DNA from 3 places in the Brevibacillus sp. NRRL NRS-603 genome. Region 1 is predicted to be linked to each of the others. Evidence: riboswitches for the same ligand, from Rfam matches in the RefSeq annotation. Region 1 holds a riboswitch; each other region holds the start of a gene.

Region 1 (3,996 bases):
GTATAGGCTGGACCATACTCCTCGCCCAGTGGTGCTTTGGCGATGTCGTAGATTTGATCCAAGTTCGTGATGCGGCTGCGGTCGATTTTTTCAAATGCGCCACTCTCAATCCCTTGCTGTGCATAGTAGTCAGAGAGGTAGATCAAGTCTACATCGGAGCTTCCTTGGCGAATTTTGTTCAGGCGCTCTGCATTATTTCCGATTTCCAGCACGATTTTCACGTTATGTTCTTTTTCAAACGGCTCATATACTTCTTTGCGGAAAAAGTCTTCGGAGAAGCCCCATGTGGAGATGACCAGCTTTTGTGGTTCGCCCTTGGCTTCGCCGCCAGCTCCTCCCGCCTGTGGTTGATCATTGCTGCCACAGCCAGCGAGAGCCAGTGACATCATAGAAAAAGACAGGATTCCAGCAAGTAATTTTTTCATCGTAATTCTCCTCCAGTTGGGTTCATTTGATGACAAAATATGGTGATACAATAAAAAGAAAAGCACCCTTGATTAGAACGTATCATTCTAAACAAGAGCACTTTTCTTCGTAAACAAAGAGAAGTGACACCCGTTTTTACGCAAAGTCTACGGTCTCCCCTTAAGATAGATCAAAAGAGAAAATCCGAACGATTGCGTCAGGTATTCAGTTCTGATTCAGCTAAAATAACATTCGTGATCGCCCACTGCGTAGGCGCATCATAGTCCCTCAGCACGGCCTCCAACGGCAACCCCATCTCTTCTTCCAATCGTTCTCTCAGTTTCTTCTTATAAAGAAGGGACATGCGAAAATCGACTTCGAGCTTGAGGGCCGGTGCTTCTCCTTCCAACGCTTGTGAGCGCGGAGAGCGGCGATGCTTGGCTTGGAACGTAATCATCTGATTTTCAATCGTGACTCGGAGCAAAGTCGTTCCAAATCCGAACAACTCTTTTGCTATCTCATTATAGATGGCAGACAGCTTTTTTCTGGTTTCATTGGAGTCCACGAGAGTCATGTCATCACCTGCGATAGCTGGTATCGGGTTCATTCGCTCTCATTATACAAATGATTTTCCGATTCTTCAATAGAATATTCGTATTTAGATCAATTTCACATTTTTCCACCAAGTCATTCGTTTGCAAAAACAGTTGACACCTGAAAAATCAGTCGTTATAATCCAACTATCCAAATAAGAATTAACAACAATGTTTGGAATGATAATTTCATAGCACATTCTCTTATGAAGAGAGGTTGAGGGACTGGCCCTATGACACCTCGGCAACCTATCGCAAACGATACGGTGCCAAATCCAGCGGAATTTATTCCGACAGATAAGAGAGGTATTGTTGCAGTGTGGTTACATACTCGCAGTTTTCGCCTCTTCTGTCGGAAGAGGCTTTTTTCTTTTCCATCTTACATCCAGAGAAAAGGGGTTATTTTCATGAAAAAGACTGGTCTACTACTCACTACACTACTGCTCGCTGCATCGCTCGTAACGGCTTGCGGCGGTAAACAAGAAGCTGCTCCTGCTAACGGCGGCACTACTGCTGAACAAACCTCGCTCAAAGTGGGCGTCACTGGCGGCCCGCACGAAGAGATTCTAAACAAAGTGAAAGAAGTCGCCAAAGGCAAAGGGCTCGACGTCGAAGTCGTCGTTTTCAACGATTACGTACAGCCGAACCAAGCGCTCGATAAAGGAAACCTCGATGTGAACAGCTTCCAAACCATTCCGTTCTTGGCGAAGTTCAATCAAGATCACAAAACCAAAATCGTCGAGGTCGGAAAAACCGTGACGTACCCGATGGGCCTGTACTCCACCAAGCATAAAAAAGTGGAGGACATCCCGGCAGGCGGCGTTGTCGGCATCCAAAACGACCCGACCAACCGAGCACGCGCCCTTCTGCTCTATCAGGCAGCCGGCTTAATTAAGCTCAAGGATGGCGTGGGCGACAACGCAACACCACTGGACATCGTAGAAAATCCAAAAAATTTGCAATTCAAAGAGCTGGAGGCTGCTTTCCTGGCGCGCTCACTGAGCAACGTAGAGGTTGCTTCAATTAATACGAATTTCGCAATGGAAGCTGGCTACTCCCCGAAAAAAGATGCGATCTTCGCTGAGACGGCTGATTCTCCATACGTAAACATCCTGGCAGTCAACGAAACCAACAAAGACAACCCTGCTGTCAAAAAGCTGGTGGACATCTACCGTTCCGAAGAAGTGAAAAAATTCATCGACGAACGTTTTGAAGGAGCTGTACTGCCGTCCTGGTAAAATCCACGCCAGGAACATCAAGAACAACAAGGAGAACTCGTTATGATACAGCTAACCGATATTCATAAGTCGTATCAAGTAGGAAACAAGCAGGTAAAAGCATTGAAGGGCGTATCCCTACAGGTGGAAAAAGGACAAATCTACGGGGTTATCGGCTTTAGCGGAGCGGGGAAAAGTACCCTGCTCCGTACCATCAACCTGTTGGAGAAGCCAACGAGCGGTTCTGTGATCGTCAATGGCCAGAACATGCTGGCCCTCAAGGAAAAGGAGCTGCGGCAAGCTCGCAAAAAGATCGGGATTATTTTTCAACACTTCAACCTGCTCTCTTCCTATAATGTCTTTGACAATGTGGCGGAAATCTTGCGGATGAATCGCGTCCCCAAAGATGTCATTAAGCGCAAGGTAGAAGACCTTCTCGGCTTGGTTGGCTTGTCTGATAAAGCAAACGCTTATCCTTCTCAGCTATCCGGTGGACAAAAGCAACGGGTGGGCATCGCTCGTGCGCTTGCGACCGATCCGGAAATTCTGCTCTGTGACGAAGCGACTTCCGCTCTCGACCCGCAGACGACCGAATCGATCCTGGAGCTGTTGCTCGACATCAATCGAAAGTTCAACCTGACCATCGTGCTGATTACACATGAAATGCAGGTCATCAAAAAAATCTGCGACCAGGTAGCCATCATGGAAAATGGCGTTGTCATCGAGCAAGGCTCCGTTCTGGATGTGTTCAGCAATCCGCAAGAGCAAACGACCCGTAATTTTATCAAAACGGTTTTCGACGATCAGGTGCCACAGGAGATCTTGTCCAAAATAAAAGATACAGGGCCTGTTTCCAAAATTGTTCGCGTTGCCTTTCGCGGAGATGCCGCTCTCGATCCTGTTCTAGGCACCTTGTCCGCACGCTTTCCGATTAGCACCAATCTGTTGTACGGCTCGATTACGACCATTAAGGGAACAGCGCTTGGCATTTTGCTTTTGCACATTTCTGGTGAAGACCAGCCCATTCAGGATGGCATTCGCTTCTTGCGCGAATCCGTCTACCGCGTAGATATTGTGTCACCAGAGGAGGTGCGGAGCTAATGGAGCGTCTAATTGAAATGATTCCGGTATTCGGGCAATCCCTGCAAGAGACCGTCATCATGGTCGGGTTTTCGTTGTTCATTGCGACATTGATCGGGATTCCGCTCGGGATTTTGTTGGTCATCACACAGGCGAATCACCTTTTCCCGAACAAGATCATCTATCACACCTTGAATACGCTCATCAACATTGTGCGTTCACTGCCTTTTATTATCCTCATGGTTGCAATCATTCCTTTTACGGAGTTGATCGTGGGCACTTCGATTGGGATTGAAGGAGCCATTGTGCCGCTCATCGTCTATACATCGCCGTACATCTCACGCCTGATGGAAACGGCCCTGCACGACGTAGATCGCGGCGTGATCGAAGCGTACCAAGCGATGGGCGCATCCCGGACGCAGATTATTTTTCGCATCATGCTGCGTGAAGCACGGCCTGGCATCGTCCTCTGCCTGACGATCGCGACCATCGGTTTGATCGGTGCTACTGCTATGGCTGGGGCAGTTGGTGCCGGTGGGCTGGGCGATCTCGCCTTGCGCTACGGCTATCAGCAATGGGACATCGAAGTCATGATCATTACCGTCATTATCCTCGTTGTCTTGGTCCAGCTCATTCAATCGTTGGGTAACTGGGCAGCCCGAAAACTGAAAAAGAGCGCGTAAATCGAAGAACCCCTGACC
Region 2 (3,996 bases), 120 kb from region 1:
CTCGCTAATGTAGATGTAAAGAAATAAAAACTGCCAAAGGCCCCTTTCCACATTTCCTGATAGGTGCCCAAAATCGATTCGCCAACTGCAGCAATGACCAGCGCCCCGGTCAACAAACCGATGACGACAGCCAAGAACGGCTGAACCAATGACTTAGATAGCTCTTTGATTGCTGCCATGAATGCTTCCTCCCGCCATGATCACGCTGATTTTTTCTTCGGTTGCCTCCAGGCGTGATAGCTCTCCAGCGATTCGCCCTTTATACATGACCAAAATCCTGTCAGACAAGGCGAGAATTTCGGACAACTCGGACGAGACAAGCAAGATCCCGTCTCCCTGATTGCGCTTTTCGATCAGCGCCTGATGGATGTACTCCATGGCACCGATATCCACCCCTCGCGTAGGCTCAGCCGCAATCAAAAACGGGGTTTCATGTCCCAGCTCCCTTGCGACGATCAGCTTTTGCAAATTTCCACCTGACAGATTCCCTGCCAGCTCCTGCAATTGTCGGGAGCCTGTCTTGATGGCAAACTGCTCCACCCAGCCTTTTACGACTTGGCGGAATTTCTCCCGTAAAACGACGCCGCGGCGGTTGTAGGCAGGCTTTCGCTGATAGCCCATCAACGCATTTTCCTCGACGCTTGAGAGTTTGGCCGCTCCCCACAGGTAGCGATCCTCCGGAATATGCGCCAAGCCAGCATCCCGAATGGTGGCTACTGATTTGTTCGTCACGTCCTTGCCGCCCAACCGCACCGTACCCTCCTGTGCAATTCGTAAACCGCTGATGGCTTGCAGCAGCTCAGATTGTCCATTCCCAGACACACCTGCGATTCCTACGATTTCCCCGTGGTGCACGGTAAAGCTGACTTGATCGAGCAGTGTCTGCTTTTCTCGAATGGTGAGATTCTCCACCTGCAACAAGGGAGCTTTATCCAGAGGAACTCGCTCAGCTAGCTCCTGCAATTCACGTCCAACCATCAATCTGGCTAAATCGTCCGCATTTGTCTCATTCCGCGAAACCGTTCCCGTCACTTTGCCCCCGCGCAATACCGTAATACGATCGGCTACCTCCATGACTTCCTGCAACTTATGTGTAATCAAAATGACGCTCTTGCCGCTCTCTGCCAGGTTTCGAATCGTTTGCAGCAGGTCGCGTACCTCCAGCGGGGTAAGGACAGCGGTCGGCTCGTCCAACACGATAATATCCGCTCCCTGGTACAGGACCTTCAGAATTTCGACCCGTTGCTGTTCCCCAATCGAGCAATTCGCTACCTTGGCCTGCGGATGAATCGGAATGCGATACTGCTCACTCAACGCCCGTACCTTGTCCTCCGCGTCCTTTCTTTTGAAAAAACCCGCTTGCTTCGGCTCGTATCCGATCACGATATTTTCAGTCACACTGAATTCACCGAAGAGCATAAAATGCTGATGAACCATCCCGATTCCATTTCGAATTGCATCCTCTGGTCCGCGAAAAACAACTGGCTTGCCATTTAACACGATCTCTCCCGACGTCGGCTGCTCCATCCCGTACAGCATCCGCATCAGTGTCGTTTTGCCCGCTCCATTTTCCCCGACAATCGCATGGACTTCTCCTGCTGCCAGTGAGAACGACACCTTGTCGTTGGCGGTAAAATCTCCGTACTTCTTGGTCATGCCCCTCATTTCCAAGCGATCGGTCATTCCCACTCCCTCATTTCTGTACGTCCTTTTATGAAAATGGAAGACCGACTACACAGCCGTAGTCGGTCACATCCATCACTGTGCACAAGCTTTTTGACGTGCGTGTTTAGAATTTATCTGGTACTTGGCGAGTTCCCGCTACAATCTCATCGCTGATCGCTTTCACTTTATCGACAACTTCTTGTCCAATAAAAGCGTTCAGTGGCGTTTTGCTTTCGTGCGTGACATAAGTTACGCCAACACCTTTTTCCTTCAAGCCGTACGCTACAACACCTGGTTTGAACGTTCCTTCTACAAAGGTCTTCACGGTTTCATAAGCTGCCGCATCAGTCCCTTTCAATTGGGACAGAACAATATGCTCTGGATCAATCGTCGTACGGTCAACATCCTGACCTGCTGTGAAGAAGCCTTTTTCCTTCGCCGCTTCGAAAACGCCGAGGTCGCCTACTGCTGCTGCACCGTTAATGAAGTCGGCGCCTTTGGAAGCTTGGAGCAAAGCCAACTCCTTCGCTTTTGCCGGGTCAGTGAAGCTTCCCACATAGTTGACCATCAGTTCTGCTTTTGGATTTGTCGCTTTCAAGCCCTCTTCGAAGCCAACTGTCCATTTTTTCAACTGCGGAATATCAAGAGCGACAACCATACCTACTTTGTTCGTTTTCGTTGCCAAACCTGCTGCAGCTCCCACCAGGTAAGCCGCTTCCTGCTCGCGGAAGGTAACACTGCGTACGTTTGGCAAATCCACTACGGTATCAATAATCGCAAAATTACGGTCAGGATTTTCGGTAGCTACTTTTTTCAATGCATCCTCTGATGTAAAGGAAGAAGTGATGATCAAATCATAATTTTCTGCAACAGCCACACGCAGATTTTCCTCAATCGCTCCGTGATCGGTAGATTCGATCGTTTTCACGTCTGCACCCAGCTCTTGTGCAGCTTTCTTCGCACCCTCATCCATTTGTTGGAAGAACGGATTCACACCGATTTTCTCAGGCAAAATCAAGGCAATTCGTTTTTTTGCCGCGCCCTCTTGTCCTGCTGCTTGTCCTCCTGGCTGATCTGCAGGTGCGCTTGTGCCAGTCGAACACCCTGTTGCCAATACTGCGAATGTCGTTAATGCCAGCAATAATTTCTTCATGATGTATCTCTCCCTATCCGAACTTTACGTTTTTCTTTATCCTATTAGGTAATGTACGGCTTTTTACCTATATTTTCAATACTATTTACGAATATTCTCTTATAAAATTATTTTATCGTTCGTCTATTACCTCCTCCCCTTTTACAAATACAACAAAAAAACTCTCCCCGGAGGAAGAGTTTGCGTACGAAGCCGTTCTCTTCCTCATCTGTCAAAACCATGGTACAGGTTTTGCAGGAATTGGCACCTTTCTGTTCATGCATAGACATGATCAGTGGTTGCCGGGCATCATCGGGCCAGTCCCTCCGCCGCTCTTGATAAGGTAGGTGAATATATTTAGTTACAATGGAATTCATTCTAGCAGAACGGTTCAAAAATGCAATTCTTTTTTCTCAATTCCAAACACTTCTATTTCGATGCCGAATCAGCTTTCAGAACTACTTCGTGATCAAAAGACGACTTTTTAAACAACCTCTAATTTACGTGAAAGGTTTGCTGGAGGCGATGCGACAAGGTATTCAGCTCGCCCAGCTCTTCCGTAATCTCACGCACTTTTTGATGCTGGTTTTCTGCTGTCGCAAACAACTCTTCTAAGTTGGCTACGGATTCCTCGGTTACGGCTGTAATCGTCGACATCTCGATGGCAACTTCACCGGAACGCACTTTTACCCGGTCCATGCTGGAGCTTACTTGATCAGCTGCTTCCAGGAAGGCCATCATTCCGGCACGCACGGCTTCGATGGAGGCCACTGTTTTTACGGCCAGCTCTTGGCCTTTTGCAACAGACACTTCCCCATTGCTCATATGCTGCACCGCATTCTCACTTTCCTGGTGGAGAGACTTGAGAATGTCGGTAATTTCCTGCGTAGCTGTCGCGCTTTGTTCTGCCAGCTTGCGTACTTCATCCGCTACAACAGCAAATCCCCGTCCATGCTCGCCTGCACGAGCAGATTCAATCGCCGCATTCAGTGCCAAGAGATTCGTTTGTGTCGCGATCTGATTAATAGCGCCGACAATTTCCTCTACGCGATTCGCCTGCCGATTGAGCTGGTGAATCGTAGAGGCTGCTACATTGACTGCCTGCACAATTTGCTCCATCTGCGAGGACAGCTCGTTCATCATCTGAACGCTCTCTGTCAGACGACGGTTGTTTTGTTGCGATTCTGTTTTCATTGCGT
Region 3 (3,996 bases), on a different contig from region 1:
TTGCCAATATACATTCGCGGCGAAGCAGCCTCCGTAAATCAGTACGGCTAAAGCAATCGTGAGCCCCCATTTTTTCCAAAGAGGAGGCTTTTGAAAAATCGCCGCAAGAACCCCTACCAAAACAGGAACGCCAAATAAGGGAATGAGCAAGTAATGCATCGAATACCTCCCGCACTTCATTGTCATTATTTTCTACGAATGATATTCCGAAAAGTCTTCAAAATACATGGCAAGCCATTTCGAAAAGGAGGCGGATAAGCAAGTGCAAGCCGCTCGTCGCCTATTTCGCTATCGGAACATGATGCCCCTTCTCTCTATCGTACTTTTCCTGCTCATCTTTCAGCCGTTTCCTACCTATGCCCAGCCTCCCTATGCAAAATGGGGCAGACTCGCGGTGCAGGAAACGATGAAGCGATATCCAAACGCTCAAATTGTGGACTACCTGCATGTCGGACGAAAACAAAAAACGCCCACCACGTCGGAAGAGACGTTTAAGCTCTTGCTTCAAGAAAGCAATCGCAGGTGGGCGTTACTCGTTCATATTGAATTCGTGAATCAATCAGAAGAAGTCGTAAACATCTCCTATGAGGAGACCCGCTAGTCAGCGAGCTGTACCATCTCTTTCATCATGACTTCCAGCTCCATGTTGGCTGCCATCCCGTACGCGCGGCGCATGTTTCCCTCTCCATCCACAAGGAACATGCGAGCCGTGTGGGAATAAGAACCATCTGGCTCCTTAATGACCATCAGACCAAAATCCTTCGTCACTTTCTCTACAGCCTGAGCATCCCCGCGCAGGAACTTCCAGCCACTCTGATCTGCCTTGAACTTGGCTGCATAGTCCTGCAAGACTTCCGGCGTATCGTTATCAGGGTCAAAAGAAATGGAAACAAACTCCACCTTGTCTCCGAACAGTCCCTTTTCTTTCAACTGATCTTGCAGCTTGGCCATGTTGAACGTAGTCGCCGGACAAATATCCGGGCACTTGGTAAACATAAACTCTACCAGTCGTACCTTGCCAGCACTTGAATTAAATGTATAGGTTGTTCCGTCACTGTTGTCTAAGGTGAAGTCCGCGATCGGCTTCAACACCTCGATCTTCTCTTTTGTCATGTAATTATAACCAAATACTCCGACGATAGCCAAAATGATAATACCAGCTAGCACAGGAAACCAATGCTTCTTCATTGCAGATTCCTGCTGCAATTGTGTTCCTTCACTCACGGGTTGCTACCTCCCTGCTTGTCCCATGCGTGATGCCTCCTGTTTAAACACGGGAGGCATTCACACTGTTTCTATCACAACAACGTCTTACTGTTCCACTTCACCTGGCCATGCGAGCATGCCGCCAACCATATTCGCCACGTCATACCCTTGTGCACTCAAATACTCTGTAGCTGTATTGCTTCTGGCACCACTGCGGCAAACCATCACAATCGGAATGTTCTTATCCAGTTCATCAATACGATGCGGCAAAAAGCCGAGTGGGATCAGCTTTGCCTCTTTAATGTGACCCGCATTCCACTCATCGACTTCGCGTACATCAATGACTTGCAGCTCCTCTTTGGCTTCCAGCTTTTCCAACAGCTCTTGTGGTGTAATTTCCTTTACTCCATGGCTCATCGTTATTTATCCTCCTATATGTACGATCAGATCAGTTGTAACCACCTCCATGATATCATACGCTATTTTACTTTTCTAACGCGAAGAGCACTTGGCTTCACCATGCATCTATGCTCCCCATTTTCTACCATTATCTCCTATTTCGATGCGGCAATAGCCACACGGGATGTGAACAGGTTGAGACAAAACCGTTACAAATTAATGGCATGAGTGAACACCTTTCATCCATATATACATAAAAACCTCCCCGATAACTGTATATTCCTCATTGACAGCAAGGTTTTATTTTCATACAATTACGACAACAATTATTTTCATCAAGAGCGGTGGAGGGACAGGCCCTACGAAACCCGGCAACCAGCAGACTAGCTGCATGGTGCCAATTCCTGCAGAATCCAGTGATTCTGAGAGATGAACAAAAGCCCGTGCATGTTCGGAGCCTTCTTCTTCTCAGGAGAATGCTCCGTTTTTTATTAGCCGATTCCCCATTAGCAAAAGGAGAGATGGACATGTCCGATCAACAACAATGGAAGCCAGAAACACTTGCGGTACACGGTGGGCAGGAGGTTGACCCTGTAACAGGCTCACGTGCTGTTCCGATCTATCAGACAACCTCCTATGTTTTCCGCGATACGGAGCATGCAGCCAACCTGTTTGGCTTAAAAGAGTTTGGGAACATCTATACACGCATCATGAATCCCACGCAGGATGTGTTTGAGAAGCGTGTTGCCCTGCTCGAAGGTGGTGTTGGTGCACTCGCGACCGCATCCGGGCAAGCTGCCATTACATTCGCCATCTTAAATATTGCGCATGCAGGAGACGAGATCGTCGCTTCCAGCAGCCTCTACGGCGGTACCTACAACCTGTTCGCCCACACTCTTCCCCGCCTCGGAATCAAGGTTCATTTTGCAGATCAATCCAATCCAGAAAACTTCCGTGCCTATATCAATGAAAAGACAAGAGCCGTGTTTTGCGAGACAATCGGCAACCCGCGCATTGATGTCGCTGATATCGAGGCGATCGCCCATATTGCACATGAAAATGGCGTGCCTTTGATCGTGGATAACACCTTCGCAACGCCGATTTTGTGCCGTCCTTTTGAGCACGGGGCTGATATCGTCGTGCACTCCACCACCAAATTCATCGGCGGCCACGGAACAGCAATTGGCGGTATCATCGTAGACTCTGGAAAATTCGACTGGAACAACGGAAAATTCCCAGGTCTGACTACACCAGACCCAAGCTACCATGGCGTCGTTTATACAGAGGCAGTCGGTCCGCTGGCCTATATTATCAAGGCACGTGTTCAGCTCCAGCGCGATATCGGAGCAGCAGTCGCTCCAATCAATTCCTTCTTGTTCCTGCAAGGATTAGAAACACTGCATCTGCGGATCGAGCGGCATAGCCAGAACGCCTTGGCAGTAGCCCAGTTCCTCGCCAATCACTCTGCGGTAGAGTGGGTGAGTTATCCGGGATTGGAGTCAGACTCCCAGCGTGAATTGGCCCGAAAATATTTGCCAAAAGGTGCTGGCGCGATCCTGACCTTTGGAATTCGCGGTGGCGTTGAGGCAGGAAAAACATTGATCGAGTCAGTGAAGCTGTTCTCCCATCTCGCAAATGTCGGGGACTCCAAGTCACTCATCATTCATCCAGCGAGCACAACACATCAGCAGATGACAGAAGAAGAGCAGGCAGCAGCCGGAGTGACCCCGGGACTTATCCGCCTCTCCGTCGGCACAGAATCGATCGACGATATCATCTCTGATTTGGAGCAAGCACTACAGCGTGCCTCGCAATTATCCACGGTAGGTTAACCCTACCTTTTCAGGAAGAAGAATCACGTCATCTCTTTGGACAGAGATCTGTGATTCTTCTTTTCCTTTTCTATTTCTGTTCGAAAAATATTGAATTTAAGATTCGGTATCTATAAAATACATAATTATGTACAAATTTTGGAAGGATGATCACATGAAGATTTTAAACATTGGCAGTGAACGAACGACCTATCGGGTTGAGCTCTCATATTCTCCTTTATTCGAAGCTGCCTTGGGAATCGCTGCCGCTACCTACGATCAATTGCATCACACGATGGAACACCCTCCTGCCTACTGGCGTCAACTGTTGGACGAGCTATCACCTCCTGTACGGCAAGAGGTCGACTATGCCAAGGAGCACAACACGTGGAAGACGCTTTTGCAACTGCTCGATCTTTGCCCTTTCGCTGATCTAGATTCCTTTCTCTCGTATGTCAGAGAGCTTTCAACCGAACAGCTCCGATACGAGGCCCTCCCTTATCTCGGTGAAAATATGCAGGAAGCACGACGGAAGGCTGCACTAGGAAGCAAGGATGATTGCGCCGCTTTGCAGAAAGCC

What was found. A riboswitch is a leader RNA that binds a small molecule or an ion and turns the genes downstream of it on or off. The one in region 1 is predicted to bind S-adenosylmethionine.
Region 2: another riboswitch for S-adenosylmethionine. It lies ahead of C7R94_RS06765 (BMP family lipoprotein); the one in region 1 lies ahead of C7R94_RS06170 (MetQ/NlpA family ABC transporter substrate-binding protein).
Region 3: another riboswitch for S-adenosylmethionine. It lies ahead of C7R94_RS00815 (homocysteine synthase); the one in region 1 lies ahead of C7R94_RS06170 (MetQ/NlpA family ABC transporter substrate-binding protein).

Annotation. Positions count from the first base shown of each region.
Region 1 is NZ_PXZN01000011.1:35,830-39,825, reverse strand. It holds gene C7R94_RS06180 (ABC transporter substrate-binding protein) at 1-425, opposite strand, end outside; gene C7R94_RS06175 (Na-translocating system protein MpsC family protein) at 623-979, opposite strand; SAM riboswitch class I at 1,200-1,302, shown strand; gene C7R94_RS06170 (MetQ/NlpA family ABC transporter substrate-binding protein) at 1,406-2,236, shown strand; gene C7R94_RS06165 (methionine ABC transporter ATP-binding protein) at 2,279-3,316, shown strand; gene C7R94_RS06160 (methionine ABC transporter permease) at 3,316-3,978, shown strand.
Region 2 is NZ_PXZN01000011.1:158,683-162,678, reverse strand. It holds gene C7R94_RS06775 (ABC transporter permease) at 1-179, opposite strand, end outside; gene C7R94_RS06770 (ABC transporter ATP-binding protein) at 154-1,683, opposite strand; gene C7R94_RS06765 (BMP family lipoprotein) at 1,790-2,818, opposite strand; SAM riboswitch class I at 3,020-3,142, opposite strand; gene C7R94_RS06760 (methyl-accepting chemotaxis protein) at 3,293-3,996, opposite strand, start outside.
Region 3 is NZ_PXZN01000002.1:103,284-107,279, reverse strand. It holds gene C7R94_RS00835 (hypothetical protein) at 1-159, opposite strand, end outside; gene C7R94_RS00830 (YqzG/YhdC family protein) at 263-601, shown strand; gene C7R94_RS00825 (SCO family protein) at 598-1,224, opposite strand; gene C7R94_RS00820 (rhodanese-like domain-containing protein) at 1,312-1,623, opposite strand; SAM riboswitch class I at 1,935-2,041, shown strand; gene C7R94_RS00815 (homocysteine synthase) at 2,133-3,437, shown strand; gene C7R94_RS00810 (ArsR/SmtB family transcription factor) at 3,592-3,996, shown strand, end outside.